2 regions of the Acidiphilium sp. AL genome follow, and region 1 is predicted to be linked to the other one. Evidence: predicted binding sites of a transcription regulator. Region 1 holds the regulator's gene; the other holds the start of a gene.
The links. Region 1 encodes HrcA, which represses chaperone genes, less so after heat shock. Its sites were predicted from a motif close to GTTNGCACTCNCNNNNNGNGAGTGCNAAC; they were not measured.

Region 1 (8,091 bases):
CCGATGCGCCGGGCGATCTCGGCATAACTCGCGGTGCTGCCCGGCGGGATCTGCCGCAGCGCCTGCCAGACGCGCTGCTGAAAGGCGGTGCCGCGCACATCGATCGGCAGATCGAGCCCCTGGCGCGGTGCTTCGACGGCGCCGATCACCTCGGCCACCATTCGTTCAAAAGCAGCGTCGCCGCCCGTCAGGCCCGCCTTCGGGAAACGATCCTGCAACCCATGGACCAGCCGCTCGGGATCGGCGCCGAACTCGATGGCGACGACTCCCTTGCCGGTCGCGGCGACCAGGACGGCGCCGAGCGAGCATTCGGCGACGGCAAAACGGATTTCCGCCCCGGCACCGCCATCACGATAGGCGCCTGGAGTCATTCCAAGAATTTTGGTCGATCCTTCGTAAAAACGCCCGCTGGAATTGAACCCGGCGTCAAAGATCGCGCGGGTGACGGTGTCGCTCTGGCCGAGTTCCGAGCGCACCCGCTTTGCCCGATGCGCGCTCGCATAAGCCTTTGGGGTGACGCCGGCGATCTGCTTGAAGATGCGATGGAAATGGTACCGGCTCAGCCCGGCGGCATCGGCCAGTTCGGCGAGGGCCGGCGGTTCCTCGGCGGTTTCGATCAGCCGGCACGCGCGGGCGATGGCGGCGGCGTGCCGGCTGGCCTGCGCGGCGTCACCGGGGCGGCATCGTTTGCACGGCCGGAAGCCGGCCTGTTCCGCCTCGGCACGTGTTGCATAAAAACTGACATTCTCGCGGCGGGGCAACCGGGCGGCGCAGGACGGGCGGCAATAGACGCCGGTGGTGCGGACCGCATAGTAGAAATGTCCGTCCGCACTGGCATCCCGCCGTTTGACGGCGATCCACCGCGCATCGTCGGGATCGGCGATTGGCGGGATCGGCGTGTTTCGGTCGGGAGAGAGGGTCATTCTGGTCATGTCTGGCTCCGAAGGCTCCAATATGGGGCGATGATGGGCGTTGCGCACGCTGCCAGCACTCCGGCTCTTGCTTTCGAATTCGATTTTGTTCTGGCAATCTTGTGATTGCGGGCAACGTTCCAGGAGCCGCTTTTTTATGCGAGAAATATAGGGTGTGTACCCAATGGCGGTATGGCCGCGACCGGAGGGATTTTGGCCGCTGGCCAGAAGAGAGGAGTGAAATGATCTTGCCGATCATGAGCGACGAACGCCGCCATTGGGTACACACCCTGATATGAAACGTCGAACCATTGCTGCCGCGCTCGGCGGCATTCTGTCGGGTTTTCTGGCGACTCTCGGGTTTGGCCGGCGCCAGGCGTTCGCCGATCAGCCTGGAGGGATGATGGGTGGCGGCGGAATGATGGGCGGCATGTCCGGCGGGACCATGCGGGACATGATGTCGCATAACAACATGATGGGGCCGATGAAGCTCGGCATGGAGTTGTTCGAGCGCCACGCCGAGATCCAGCGCGCCACCCAATATCTGCCGAACGGCATCATCGACGCCACGGTGTCGGGCAATGCGAAGACCGCCGGCATCATCCAGGCCCATGTGATCGAGATGTACGATCGTCTCGATTCGAACCGTCCATTTCCCTATCCGATGAGTCCGAGCGTCACCACGATGTTTCGGAACAGCGCGAAATATCGCCGCACATACAAGATCCTGCCGGATGGCGTCGAAGTGACCGAAACCTCCGACGACCCGGAGATGGTCAAGGTGATTTATGCGCACGCGAAGGAACTCGACGCTTTCGCCAAAGACGGCATGCCGGCGATGATGCGCGGGATGATGCAACGGCCAGACTGATGCAAGGAGAACCGGCAATGATGCACGGTGGCATGATGGGCGGAATGATTCTGGCCGGCCTGCTGGTTCTGTTGCTGATCGTGCTCGCGATCGCAGCTCTGATCAAATATCTGTTCGGGTCACCTAGACCGAAATAGGCTTTGGCTGGACAAAACGCCTGATCGCCGCCGTGCCATTGGCGCCGAACCGCGTCCCTTGTATTCCCGCGAACGAACCAGACATCTGCGCCGCAACCAAGGGATCGGCCCATGAAGCTTTTCTATTCTCCGACCAGCCCCTATGTCCGCAAGGTGATGACCTGTGCCATCGCTCGCGAGATCGACCGGCAGATCGAGAAAATCCCGACCAATCCGCATGAAAGCCCGGTAGCGCTGATCGCGGAGAATCCGCTGTCGAAGGTGCCGTGCCTCGTCACCGAGGACGGGTTCGCGCTCTATGACAGCCCGGTGATCTGCGAGTATCTCGATACGGTGGGCGAGGCGCCGCCGCTGTTTCCCGCCGCCGGCGCCGCCCGCTGGGTAGCACTCCGCCATCAGGCGATGGGCGATGGGGTTCTCGATGCCGCGGTCATCTGCCGGATGGAGGGCCAGAAGCCGCGCGATGCCGCACGCGATGCTTTCATTGCCCGTCAGCGGGAGGTCATCGCACGTACCGTCATAGTGCTCGACCGCGATCCGCCGGGAAAACTGCTCGATATCGGCACCATCGCGATCGCGTGCGCGCTTGGTTATCTCGATTTCCGGCTTCCCGATTATGATTGGCGGGTATCCGCCCCGCGTCTTGCGGCGTGGTTCGAGCCGTTCGCCGGGGAGCGCCCGTTCATCGAAACCGCACCGCCGGGTTAAACGTCGCCGAGATGCGCCGCGACAAACTGGCGCAGCGCGCGACCGCGATGGCTGATCGCGTTTTTCTCTGTTTTGCTTAGTTCCGCGAAGCTGCGGTCATCGCCGTGGGGGATGAAAATCGGGTCGTAGCCGAAGCCGCCGGCGCCGCGCGGCGCATCGGCGATCCTGCCGTGGCAGAAGCCGAGATAGGTCGCGGTGGTTCCGTCCGGTGCGGCGAGGCACAGGGCGCAGGCGAAAGCGGCGCGGGGTTCCTCGCGCGTTCGCTCGATGATCGCCGTCATCGCTGCGGCGAAACCGCCGCAATCGGCGGCGAACCGGGCGGATCGCACTCCCGGTGCGCCGCCCATGGCCGCGACCATCAGCCCGGAATCGTCGGCCAGGGCGAACAAGCCGCTGTCGCGCGCCGCCGCGAGCGCCTTGATCCGCGCATTGCCGGCGAAATCCGCGGCGTTCTCCTCGGGTTCCTGAAAACCAAGCGCGCCGGAGGCCACGCAGTCGAGCCCGTAGGGCGCGAGCAGGGCGGCGAATTCCACCACCTTGCCGGGGTTATGGGTGGCGATGACGAGTCGCTGACCGCGTTCAAGCCGCATCGATCGCCGCTTGCTGTGCGGCGAACAGTGCCGCCGTTCCGATCCGCGCCAGGCCAAGCAAGACGCCGAACGCTGCTTCGTCGAAGGTGGCACGCTCGGCGGTCGCCTGAATTTCGACGATGCCGCCGGACGCCGTCAGCACGAAATTGGCGTCCGCCTCGGCGCCGGAATCCTCGGCGTAATCGAGGTCGAGCACCGGCACGCCCACCGCGATGCCGCAGGACACCGCCGCGACCTGCCCGATCAGCGGGTCGCCCTTCAGCACATTGGCCGCGCGCAGTTTTTTGATCGCCAGGGCCAGAGCCACATAGGCGCCGGTGATCGCGGCGCAGCGGGTTCCGCCATCGGCATTCAGCACGTCGCAATCGAGCGTGATGGTCATTTCGCCCAATGCCGCCCGGTCCACCACCGCGCGCAGGGACCGCCCGATCAGCCGCTGGATTTCCTGGGTGCGGCCCGATTGCTTGCCGCGCGCGGCCTCGCGATCGCCGCGCGTATGGGTCGCGCGCGGCAACATGCCATATTCGGCGGTCACCCAGCCCTGACCCGAATTGCGCAGGAAGCCCGGCACCCGGCCTTCCACGCTCGCCGCGCAGAGCACCTCGGTGCCGCCCATGCGGATCAGCGCCGAGCCTTCGGCATGGCGGGCGAAACCGGTCACGATGTCGACGCGGCGCAGCGCATCCGCGGCGCGGCCGCTCGGTCGTCCGGGTTCGGTCATCGGGATGCTCCTGAAAGGTGAGGTATGCTTGATTTTGAGCACGGGATAGCCGAGTCTCGCGTCATGGACCAGCCACAACAGCGTTCGCCGAAACTGCCGCCTGGGCTCGATGCCCGCTCGGCGGCGGTGCTGCGCGAAATCGTCGAGCAATATGTCGAAACCGGCGAACCGATGGGCAGCCGGACCCTCTCGCGCCTGCTGCCCATGGGGCTGTCGCCGGCGACCATTCGCAACGTAATGGCGGATCTGACCGATGCCGGGCTGCTGTTCTCGCCGCATACCTCGGCCGGGCGCCTGCCGACCGACCGGGGCTTGCGCCTGTTCGTCGATGGATTGCTGCAATTCGGCGAATTATCCGACGAGGAGCGCGAGCGGATCGAGGCGGCGCTGGCCCAGTCGGGCCGTTCGGTGCAGGACACACTGGCCGAGGCTTCGACCATGCTTTCGGGCCTGTCCGCGGCGGCGGGGATCGTTCTCGCGCCGAAATCGGACGGTGCGGTCAAGCATATCGAATTTGTCCCGCTCAATTCCGGCCGGGCTTTGGTCGTGCTGGTTTCGGCGGACGGTCAGGTCGAGAACCGGGTGATCGAAACGCCGCCCGGCCTGCCGCCTTCGGCGTTGCAGGAGGCGAGCAATTATCTCAACGCCCAGCTTTCCGGCCTGTCGCTCGCCGAGCTTCGCCTGCGCGTCGCCGCCGACATGAAGGCGGACCGCTCAGCGCTCGATACGCTGACCGCAGGCGTGGTGGCAGCCGGGCTCGCGACCTGGTCGGGCGAGGAACGCGGCGGTTCGCTGATCGTGCGCGGCCAGGGCAGGCTACTCGCGGATATCGACCAAGTCGAGAAGCTCGGAGCGATCCAGCATCTGTTCGAGCGGCTGGAAGCGCAGGAAACCATGCTCAAGCTGCTCGAACTCGCAGACCGTTCCGATGGTGTACGGATTTTCATCGGTGCGGAAAGCGGGCTGTTCGGCGCGGCCGGCGTATCCATGGTGGTCGCCCCCGCGCGCAACCGCAACGACCGGATCGTCGGTGCGATCGGGGTGATCGGACCGACCCGGATCAATTATGGCAAAATCATTCCGGTGGTGGACTATACCGCGCGGGTTATCGGCAGGCTGCTGGGATGAGCGACCGGCTTTATTTCGACGATCTGTCGGTCGGCCAGCGGTTCCAGAGTGGCAGCACGACGCTCGATGCCGCCGCGATCAAGGATTTTGCAGCAACCTATGACCCGCAGCCGTTCCATCTCGATGAGGAAGCGGCGCGGGACACGCTGTTCGGCGGCCTCGCGGCATCCGGCTGGCAGACCGCCGCGCTGACCATGCGGCTGCTGGTCGAAAGCGTGCCACTCGCGGGCGGTATTGTGGGTGCCGGCAACGAAATTTCGTGGCCGCGCCCGACAAGGCCGGGCGACGTGCTCACCGTGGTCAGCGAGGTGATGGAAGTGACGCCATCCGTCTCGCGGCCCGATCGGGGGCGGATCGTGGTGCGCAGCGAGACAAGCAATCAGAACGGTGAAGTGGTTCAGGTGCTCACGGCACGGCTGATCGTTCCGCGCCGGGTCGCGTCCACATGAGCGGCAGGGCGGCAAGGCCGATCGCGAGGTGACGCGCCTCGGGCGGTAGCCGGATGACACCGGCGCCATCGGTCCAGAGTGCCGAATCGCCCGAAGCGCGCGGAAGGAATCCGGAATCGGCCAATGCCTCGGGGACGAACCGCCTGCGTCCGATGTGCAGCCTGGTAATTGCGATACCAAGATGACGCCGGTCTTCGGAGGTCGGATCGAACTCGGCGGGAATAAATCGAGCGGAACGGATCGTTACGCGGCCGCCATGCCGCGCCGGCACGACGAATCGCGCTTCGCCGGCCGGACCCGCACGGCGCTGGATCGGCGCGTCGTCGATCCAGAGGGTGACGGCGTAATCGTGGCGGAGCGAAAACCCTAACTCGGTTGCGCGTGCGTGAAGCCGGGTGCGCACCGTGCGCAGGATCGGCCCGGTGGTGCAGAGCGGGGCGCAGGCGTCACAATCCCAGCGTTTGCGCCGCACCGGCCAGGATACCGCCGGTTCGAACCCCGCGCGATTGCCGGTGTCGAGATAGGATTCGCACGCCGCACCCTCGGCCAGCACGATGTCATGCCGCGTCAGTTCGATATGATGATAGGTGACCGCCATGCAGTCCCGCTCGCGCCGGATGGTTGCGCCGTTGACCAGCAGTTTCGCCGGAATCAGTACGCCGTCGAACGACAATGCGTGATCGGGCGAGACGCGCAGCGCCCGGCGCGGCACGCCGGGGCCGAATGCTCCGGGCGCGATCTCCACGGGTTGCACCGAATCGGGTTTCGGATGGGTTGCCAGATCGAGCGTGCACGACCCGACCCAGACGATCGGCTGGACCGAGCCCGCCGCAGTGATGACGGTGTCGCCCGGTCTCAATGATTCGACGGCGCGGTAGCCGGTCGGCGTGAGGATCGCGGTGCCGCGCACGAAACAGGGCGGATCGGGAGTTGTCGCCACGGCCGAGGTGCTGGCGGCGACGATCGCGCTGCCCGGGCCATCGGCGATCACCGTGAGACGCGTGCCGGATGGATCGGCGAAACTGCCTTCGGCCGTGCCGAAGCGGTTTAGAATGGTCACCCGGCCGGCATTCTGGACAATGCGTGCATCGGCGAGATCGAGCAGCAGCAGGACATCGCCGCCGCCGAAGCCGGAAACCGTCACGCCGATTCCCAGCAGCGGATCGGCCAGCGAAACCGTGCCGCCTTCCGCGCCGAAGATGAAACTCTGCGCCGCTACCTCGTCGCCGAACGCGGCGAGGGCGTTGTTCGCGAGGCTTATAGTTCCCGACCCGCCGATCGCGCCGCCCGAAACATCGAGCGTGCCGCCCGCAAGTGCGACCACGGCCTGATTCTCGAATTCGGTGCCGCCGATATCGAGCATTCCGCCCGATGCGACGCTGACCGTGCCGGTATTGGCGAAGCTCGGCGGCGGCGCGCCGGTCAATCCGCTGATCGCGCCGAGATCGACCACCACATCCAGCGCCGAACCGGCACCGAGCGCCAGGGCACCCTGGTTGACCACGGAATCATAGGCATAGAATGAGGCCGTGCCGGCAATCGAAACACTGGCTTCCGCGCCGAGCACGATTGCGCCGCCATTGCCGATCAGATCCGAAGACGTCAAACTGACGTCCGCCTCGATGGTGATGCCGGGGTCGATCGCCGCCTTGGTTCCGATTATGTCAGCGATGATGCCCGCGCCCGGCACAGCGCTGCCGGACCAGTTCGCCGCTTCGCTCCAGTCCGGCGCCGGTGTGGTGACGGGATGGAAAGTCTCGACCTGAAGTGTTCCCGCCATCGGAATCCTCCTCCGCCGCCGCGCGCATCCTGCGCCGGCACGAGCCAAGGAGGCGGTTTTTTCGCCTCGACCAACATCAGGTTAGCGGTATCATGAAGCAAAAGCAACAGAATCGGATAACAAATGAAATGGATTCAGTGATTTCTAACGAAACTCAACCTCAGCGTTCAATCCGATCCCTGAATTGCCACACGTTGGGCGAGGCGGAACTGTGCCGCGGGATAGACACCGAGAATGCGGAATTCGCGTGAGAAAAAGTCGAGTTCCTCCAGCGCGAGCCGTACCCCACGCTGCTCGGGGTGGCCGTCGATTTCGGCGAGAAACTGGGTCGCGGCGAAAAGGCCGCCCACCATGTAGCTCTCCAGCCGCGTCATGTTGATGCCGTTGGTCGCGAATCCGCCCAGCGCCTTGTAGAGCGCCGCCGGCACGTTGCGGACGCGGAATACGAAACTCGTTATCAGGTTTTCGGCTTCGGGCGGCGGCAGGCGCGGGGTTTTCGCCATGACGTAGAAGCGCGTGGTGTTATGCGCCGCGTCTTCCACATTGGGGCGCAGAATATCCAGCCCGTAAATCTCGGCTGCGAGGGATGACGCGATCGCGGCGCTCGCCGGATCGTTCCAGCGCGCGACCAGTTCGGCGGAGCCCGCCGTATCGGCCTCGACCACCGGTTCGGCGCCCAGTTCGCGGATGAGCGCCCGCACCTGGCCGAGCGCCACTGCGTGCGAATGCACCCGTTTAATTCCCGCAAGTTTTGCGCCGCTCGGCGCCAACAGGCAGTGTTCGATCCGCTGGAAAT
Region 2 (8,091 bases), on a different contig from region 1:
TCCGCGCGCAAAGCCTCATCATGAAAGAACGGATAGCCCAAACCGGGGCGGGTGGGAAAGCGAAAATAACTATATGTTAGAAATTATTTTAGCCTCGCCGGGAACAGCAACCTTGCCCCCTATCAGCGAAATCCGAACGCGACCCCGATCTCGCTCTGGAACTCCAGCGTGCGGCTCGGCGGTTCGTAATAGCCGTTGTTCAACCCCGATCCCGCATAGTCGAAATGCCGCACGCCTAACCCGGCGAACACGTGCCATACATTGCCAAGCCGCCAATCCGCGCCCAGGCGCACCGTCTCCTCGCCGCTGGTTCCGAAATTGCCGGTGAAATCCAGCGCCGGCGCCGATGCCCGGCCGCCCAGCACCGCCATTCCCTCGGCGCTCGCCGACAACACCAGCTCATCGCTCACCGCGACGTCGAGTTTTGCCCCCACGCCGGCCAGCGCCGCGCGGTAGAACTCGCCATAGCCGGCCGGCCCGCCGACATTGCGATACCAGTTCTGATACCCCGCCACGACGAACGGAATCAGATCGACCGACGACGTCAGCGCCAGCGCCCGGCCAAGCCGCACCTCGACATGGTTGAACCGCGCATGATCCGTCGCGTCATAGGGCGACAAGCCCTGGCCGGAACCCTGGACATAGCCGCGATAGGCGAGCGGTCCGCCCGAAAAATCATAGACGACCCCGGTATACACATCCGGCACGCCGAGCACCGGCCCCAGTCGTGACATGCTGGCCATAAATCCCGGCAGCACGCCACTTTCCCGAGCCGACACCCCACCGAAGGATTCGCGATACAGGAACCCCGACACCGACACGCCGAGCGCCACCCGCGTTTCCGCCGCCGCAATCGCCGGGTTCACGGGCGTTGGGGGGCTGGCCCCGCGCGCGGCGCCGCCCACCAGCGCCGCCAGCGCCAGCCATCCGCTCAACCTGAGAAAAACAGCCCAGCCCCTGCACATCGCCCGATCCCGCGCGCTCCGGCAGCGGCAATCTCTGCCTTCGAAGCACGATATCACTATCGCATCGAATGATTAACATTTGCTGAGCTTCCGGGTGAGTTGCGCGTCGATTAGCGCCCGGCCGTGTCCTTCATGCCACGGCTCGGCGCGCCCTATTGCAACGTCAGCAGACTGCCATGCCGCATCTCGCCCGGCGAAATCAGCGCCGCCGACCCCACCCGCACCGAATGCAGCGGCCCGTCCAACTGGCGCGTCCAGAAATCGAGGAATCGATGCAGCACCGGATAGCGCGGCGCGATATCCAACTCCTGCCAGATATAGGTCTGCAGCACGCCGGGGTGATCCGGCATATGGTAGAGAATCTCGGCGGTCGTCAGCCGATATCCCTGGAGTTGCCTGCTCAAACTCATGATCGCACCTCATCGCATCGTTGGATGGGCCATGCGGCTCGGTTTCCTTATCACCCAATTATGCCACGACAGCCCGGAAATTTGACAATAAAATTTGTAATATCAGCTATTTAGCACTCTACATCCCGCAGTGCTGCCGGGGTTGACACAATTCCCCGCGACTTCTAGATGTCTGGCACTCTCCCGATGAGAGTGCTAGCAGCGCCCGGTGCCGCATTCGGGCCGGCGTTTGCTGAGCCAGTCATTGTTGCAACAGACCAACGTCAGGAGCGATCCAGATGAAATTCCGTCCCCTGCATGACCGCGTGGTCGTCCGTCGGCTCAGCGCCGAGGAAAAGACCGCCGGCGGCATCATCATCCCCGACACCGCCAAGGAAAAGCCGATGGAAGGCGAAGTCATCGCCGTCGGCCCCGGCGCGCGCAACGAAGCCGGCGCCATCGTGGCGCTGGACGTCAAGGCCGGCGACCGCATCCTGTTCGGCAAGTGGTCGGGCACCGAGGTCAAGATCGACGGCGAAGAGCTGCTCATCATGAAAGAATCCGACATCATGGGCATCATCGAGGGCAGTGCTGCGAAAAAGAAAGCCGCCTGATCTCCCGCGATCCCATCCGATATCGAAAGGAATAAAAGAATGGCTGCCAAAGACGTTCGTTTTGCCGCCGATGCCCGTGAGCGCATGCTCCGCGGCGTCGATCTGCTCGCCAACGCCGTGAAAGTCACGCTCGGCCCCAAGGGTCGCAACGTGGTCCTGGAAAAGAGCTTCGGCGCCCCGCGCATCACCAAGGACGGCGTGACGGTCGCGAAGGAAATCGAGCTCGCCGACCGCTTCGAGAACATGGGCGCGCAGATGGTGCGCGAAGTCGCCTCGAAGACCAACGACCTCGCGGGTGACGGCACCACCACCGCCACCATCCTCGCCCAGTCCATCGTCCGCGAAGGCGTCAAAGCCGTCGCCGCCGGCATGAACCCGATGGACCTCAAGCGCGGCATCGACAAGGCGGTCATCGCTGTCGTCGACGAGCTGAAAAAGCGCACCAAAAAGATCAACAACCCGACCGAAACCGCCCAGGTCGGCACGATTTCCGCCAACGGCGAAATCGAAATCGGCAAAATGATCTCGGAAGCGATGCAGAAGGTCGGCAACGAGGGTGTCATCACCGTCGAGGAAGCCAAGGGCATCCAGACCGAGCTAGACGTGGTCGAGGGCATGCAGTTCGATCGCGGCTACGTCTCTCCGTATTTCATCACCAACCCGGAGAAGATGGTCGCGGATCTCGACAACCCCTACATCCTGATCCACGAGAAAAAGCTGTCGGGCCTGCAGCCGATGCTGCCGCTGCTGGAAAGCGTCGTGCAGTCCGGCAAGCCGCTGCTGATCATCGCCGAGGATGTCGAAGGCGAAGCCCTTGCCACGCTCGTCGTGAACAAGCTGCGCGGCGGCCTGAAAATCGCCGCGGTCAAGGCGCCCGGCTTCGGTGATCGCCGCAAGGCAATGCTGGAAGACCTTGCCATCCTCACCGGCGGTCAGGTCATCAGCGAAGACCTCGGCATCAAGCTCGAAACCGTCACGCTGAACATGCTCGGCCGCGCGAAGAAGGTGCTGATCGAGAAGGAAAACACCACCATCGTCGAGGGCGCCGGCAAGAAGGCCGACATCACCGGCCGCTGCAACCAGATCCGCGCCCAGGTCGAGGAAACCACCTCCGACTACGACCGCGAGAAGCTGCAGGAACGTCTCGCGAAGCTCGCCGGCGGCGTCGCGGTCATCCGCGTCGGCGGCGCGTCCGAGGTCGAGGTGAAGGAGCGCAAGGATCGCGTCGACGATGCGCTGCACGCGACCCGCGCGGCGGTCGAGGAAGGCATCGTGCCGGGCGGCGGCGTCGCTCTCGCCCGCGCCTCGCTGATCCTCTCCAAGCTCAAGGCCGAGAACGACGACCAGCGCTTCGGTATCGAGATCGTCCGCAAGGCGATCCAGGTGCCGCTGCGCCAGATCGCCGAAAACGCTGGCGAGGACGGTGCGGTGATCTCCGGCAAGGTGCTCGACAAGGACGAGTACGGCTGGGGCTTCGACGCCCAGACCGGCGAGTTCAAGGACCTGGTCAAGGCCGGCATCATCGACCCAACCAAGGTGGTCCGCACCGCCCTGCAGGACGCGGCCTCGGTCGCCGGCCTGCTGGTCACCACCGAAGCCATGGTCGCCGAACGCCCGGAGAAGAAGTCTCCGGCCGGCGGCCCCGGCGGCGGAATGGGTGGCATGGGCGGCATGGGCGACATGGACTTTTAATAGTTCTCTCGGCCGCGACACCTACCGAGAAGGCCGTGGGGCAACCCACGGCCTTTCTTTTTGCCCTTCGCACACGCGGTCCAACCCCGTCATCGCGAGCGCAGCGAAGCGATCCATCCCGACCCAACCCGATCTGAACCTGAATTTGACTGGCATCGGCCCATCCGGCCGCAGAATCCCCCTATCTCATTGCTGAGATAGGGGTAATCCGTCAGTGGAAAAATCCACTTTGCCGTGGGTTCCCTACTGATTTCCCATAACGCTCATTGCGCTTTCGTCGTTTTTTGTCAAGTTAGCAAATAACGGCACACAGGGAGTAGCGCTCCATGCATATTTTCGGATTAGACGCCGGCATCGCATCCGTCGGCTGAGCCGTCATCACCATCGACGAACCCGTCGGCCGCATCCTCGCCTGTGGCACCCGCATGTTCGACGCCCCGGAAACCGACAAGGAGCGCAGGCCCACGAACAGCGTCCGACGCGAAAAACGCGGCATGCGGCGCGTCATCCGCCGTCGCCGCGACAAGGGAGCGACTGAGCCAATGGCGAACCGTCGGCGAAATGTTCGCCCGCGACCCCGAATTTTGCGCCCGCAAGCGCAATCGTGACGGTGGATTTTCCAGTTCCATGCTGCGCGACGACCAGCAGGACGAACTTCGCAAAATTTTCGCTGCCCAGCGCCGCCTGGGCAACCCTCAGGCGAGCGAAGATTCAGTAGGGAAACCACGGCGACAATTTTCGACCCGATGAACTCCGCCGCGCCAACCCGCTCAAACCCCGAACCGCCATCACCCTCCACTGATCGCCATCAGCACCACCATCTCCGCCCCCGGTTCCAGCCACGTCGCCAACCCCGCCCGCTCGCCGCCCACGAACACGTTGATATGCCGCCTGATCGCCGGCCGCTCGTCGCACAGCCGGTCGCGCATCCCCGGCCAGCGCGCATCCAGCGCGCCGATCGCCTCGCTTACCGTTCCCGCCGCGACCGCAACCTCCCGCGAACACCCCGGAAACAGCAGGACAAGCGCGGTGGGCAGCACCACATTCACGGTCGCGGGCGAAAAATCCATCAATCCATCACCAGCGTCTCCACCGAGGCGATCGTCGGCAGATGCCGGGCGATGCAGTTCCAGCTCTCGCCTTCATCCGCGCTGGCATACAACTCCCCGGTCCCGGTGCCTAAATACACCCCCGCCGGCGCCAGGTCGTCGGTCGCCAGCGCCTGACGCAGCACGCCGAAGAACGCGTTCTCCTGCGGCAACCCATCCCGCAGCGCCTGCCAGCTCGCCCCGGCATCGCGCGTGCGCCACACCGCCGCCCGTCCCTCCGGCACATACCGCCCGGCCTCGGCACCATTCAGCGGCACCAGATAGACCGTCGCCGGATCGCGCGGATGCACCGCCGCCGGAAATCCGAAACTCGACGGCAACCCCGCCTCGATGCTCTCCCAGCGCACCCCGCCATCATCGCTTCGATACATCCCGCAATGATTCTGCTGATACAGCCGGTCCGGCATCCCCGGCGCCATCACCAGGCAATGCACGCACTGGCCGTATTCCGGGTATCTCTGCTCCTCGGGCAGGAAATCGGCGCGCGTGCCCCGGTTGCGCGCCGTCCAGCTCGTCCCGCCATCCGCCGTGTGAAACACGCCGGCGGCCGAAATCCCGACCCAGATCTGCTTGTCGTCGCGCGGATGGGGAATCAGCGAATGCAGAATCAGCCCGCCCGCGCCCGGATGCCAATCCGGCCGCGATGGATGCTCCTGCAACCCGGCCACGTGCCGCCACGAGCCCCCGCCATCCGCGCTGCGGAACAGCCCGGCCGGCTCGACCCCCGCGTAGAAACCTCCGGCTCCCCGCGCCAGACTCCAGACCGAGGTCACCGGCTCCGCTCCGGCCGGATAGGCCAGCCCCTCGCTGGAATGGGTCCAGCTCGCGCCGAGATCGGTGGATTGCCACACCGCCGGGCCGAACCACGCATTACCGCCGCCGGCATAAATCGTCCCGCTCGCCGCATCGCCGATCACATGGTTCATCGGCCACGCCTCGCAGAACGGCCCGCGCAGCGACCATTCCCGGCGCGCGGCATCGCTTTCGGCGATGAATGCACCCTTCTTGGTGCCGAGCAGCACCAGAACTTTCCGTGCCATCTCCGCCTCCACTCAGCGACGCTTGCCGACCAGCGCGAAATCCGCACCCTGCGGGTCGAGACCGTGGATGATCCAATCGCCGCCCGGCACCTGCATCGGACCATTGACAACCTTTCCGCCGCCCGCAGTCACCCGCGCGGACGCCGCATCGATATCCTCGACATTGAAATAATACCGCCAATACGGCGCGGTCTCGGCTTGCTGCTTGTTGAACATGCCGCCGGCCGGCACGCCACCGATCGAGAAAATCTGATAGGTACCCATCGCCCCCATATCGAACTCGTGGTCCTTCCGCCAGCCGAACATCTCGCCGTAGAAGTCGACCGCCTTCTGCCAGTCGGTGGTCAACAGCTCGTGCCAGCCGATATGGCCCGGCGTTCCGGGCGCCGGCGCGGGCGGCTCGTCCGCGCCGGGTTCCGCCGTGGAGAACAGCGCGAAAACCACCTTTTGCGGATCGGCGACCACGGCGAACCGCCCCACCGTCGGAATATCGGTCGGCGGAACATGGACACTGCCGCCCAGGCGCGCCACCTGCCCGGCAACCTCGTCTACATTCTTCACCCCGACATAGCCGATCCAGCCCGGCGGCGTGCCATGATCCATCAACCCGCCCACCGGCGTCCCGCCGGCGGTGAGAATCGTATAGGCCATATCGGGGACCGGCCCGTCCTGCGTGCCCCAGCCGACCACGCTCCCGTAAAATTCCTGGGCGGCCCTGGTATCGGTGGTTTGCAGTTCGTACCAGACGAAACGGCCGGACGTGACGACCGAAGCTGAAGAAGAAGCGGACATCGTGTTGACTCCCCTTTTGATTTGCCGGCCTCGCGCGGTCGCGAATGCCTTGACATTTGCGTTGATATCAACATTATTAGGCTGTGTCAAAGCCAGACGAACTGCCCTTCACCGTCACGATCGAGGTCCGCGACTCCTGCCTGTGCCTTCACCTGCAGCGCGCGGCGCGGGTTCTCGCGCGCTATTACGACGACACGCTGCGTCCCGCCGGCCTCACCAGCGGCCAGTTCTCCCTGCTGATGTCGCTCAACCGTCCCGAACCGCCGCGCATGGGCGCGGTTTCCGCCCTGCTGGCGATGGACCGCACCACGCTCACCGCCAATCTCAAGCCGCTGGAGCGGCGCGGCCTGCTCACGATAACGGCCGATCCCGCCGACAAGCGCAGCCGTCTGCTGACCCTCACGCCGTCGGGCCGCGCGGCACTGGCCGCCGCCATGCCGGCCTGGCGCGAGACCCAGGCCGAAATCCAGCGCCGTCTCGGCTCCACATCCCCCGACCGCCTCTGCGAGGATCTGCGCCGCCTGTCGTAAGCTAACCCTGCTCGCGCTCCCGCCGTTCCAGCCGGAACGCGACCACCGCCACGATCAGCGCAACCCCCGCCAACGCCGCTCCCACCAGCGGCAGTTCCGCATACCCAACCCCCAGCCCCAGCGCCGCCCCGCCGAGCCACGCGCCGCTCGCATTGCCCAGATTGAACGCGCCCTGATTGATCGTCGAGGCCAGATTCGGCGCATCCCGCGCATGATCGATCACCCGCGTCTGCAACGGCGATACCATGGTGAACACCGCCACCCCCCAGACCATAATCGTCAGTACCGCCAACACCGCATCCTCGCTGGTCAACCACAACACCACCAATACCGCCGCAATCCCCACCAGCGTCATCACGATGGTCCGCGCCGAATGCCGATCCGCCAGATTGCCGCCCAGCAGCCCGCCCGCCGTCAGCCCCGCGCCGAACAACAGCAACACAAAACTCACCCAATGCGGCGTCAGCCGGGTCACCCGCTCCAGCAACGGCGCGATATAGGTGAACACGCTGAACAGGCTCGCCGACGACAGCACCGCCATCAGCATCGCCAGCAGCACCTGCTTCCGCCCGAGAATCCGCACCTCGTTCAGCAGCCGCCCCGACCCGCCCCGCAAATCGCGCGGGAGCAGCCAGCCGATCGCCGCCATCGACAGAATCCCGATCGCCAGCACCGCCCAGAACGTCGCGCGCCACCCCGCCGCCTGCCCCAGTATGGTCCCCGCCGGCACACCCAGCACATTCGCCATGGTCAGCCCGAGGAACACCAGCGCCACCGCCCGCGCGCGCTTCTCGCGCGGCACCAGGTCCGCCGCCACCACCGAGCCGATTCCGAAAAACGCCCCGTGCGACAGAGCGGTGATGATCCGCGCCGCCATCATCAGCCCGTAATCCGGCGCCAGCGCGCAGAGGAAATTGCCCAGAACGAACACGCCCATCAGCACGATCAGCGCGGCCCTGC

Region 2: groES (co-chaperone GroES) is a predicted target of HrcA. The motif match lies at 1,547-1,575, and genes of this name have one in related genera.

What each region holds. Positions count from the first base shown of each region.
Region 1 is NZ_JAIMBZ010000012.1:34,880-42,970, forward strand. It holds gene ada (bifunctional DNA-binding transcriptional regulator/O6-methylguanine-DNA methyltransferase Ada) at 1-923, opposite strand, end outside; gene AiwAL_RS09420 (hypothetical protein) at 1,207-1,782, shown strand; gene AiwAL_RS09425 (glutathione S-transferase N-terminal domain-containing protein) at 2,031-2,627, shown strand; gene rdgB (RdgB/HAM1 family non-canonical purine NTP pyrophosphatase) at 2,624-3,217, opposite strand; gene rph (ribonuclease PH) at 3,207-3,938, opposite strand; gene hrcA (heat-inducible transcriptional repressor HrcA) at 4,002-5,066, shown strand; gene AiwAL_RS09445 (MaoC family dehydratase) at 5,063-5,515, shown strand; gene AiwAL_RS09450 (Hint domain-containing protein) at 5,472-7,295, opposite strand; gene AiwAL_RS09455 (prephenate dehydratase) at 7,463-8,091, opposite strand, start outside.
Region 2 is NZ_JAIMBZ010000004.1:154,914-163,004, forward strand. It holds gene AiwAL_RS04775 (hypothetical protein) at 123-935, opposite strand; gene AiwAL_RS04780 (usg protein) at 1,118-1,375, opposite strand; gene groES (co-chaperone GroES) at 1,654-1,968, shown strand; gene groL (chaperonin GroEL) at 2,008-3,660, shown strand; gene AiwAL_RS04795 (hypothetical protein) at 4,222-4,410, shown strand; gene AiwAL_RS04800 (MoaD/ThiS family protein) at 4,449-4,730, opposite strand; gene AiwAL_RS04805 (sialidase family protein) at 4,730-5,809, opposite strand; gene AiwAL_RS04810 (VOC family protein) at 5,822-6,601, opposite strand; gene AiwAL_RS04815 (MarR family winged helix-turn-helix transcriptional regulator) at 6,685-7,131, shown strand; gene AiwAL_RS04820 (MFS transporter) at 7,133-8,091, opposite strand, start outside.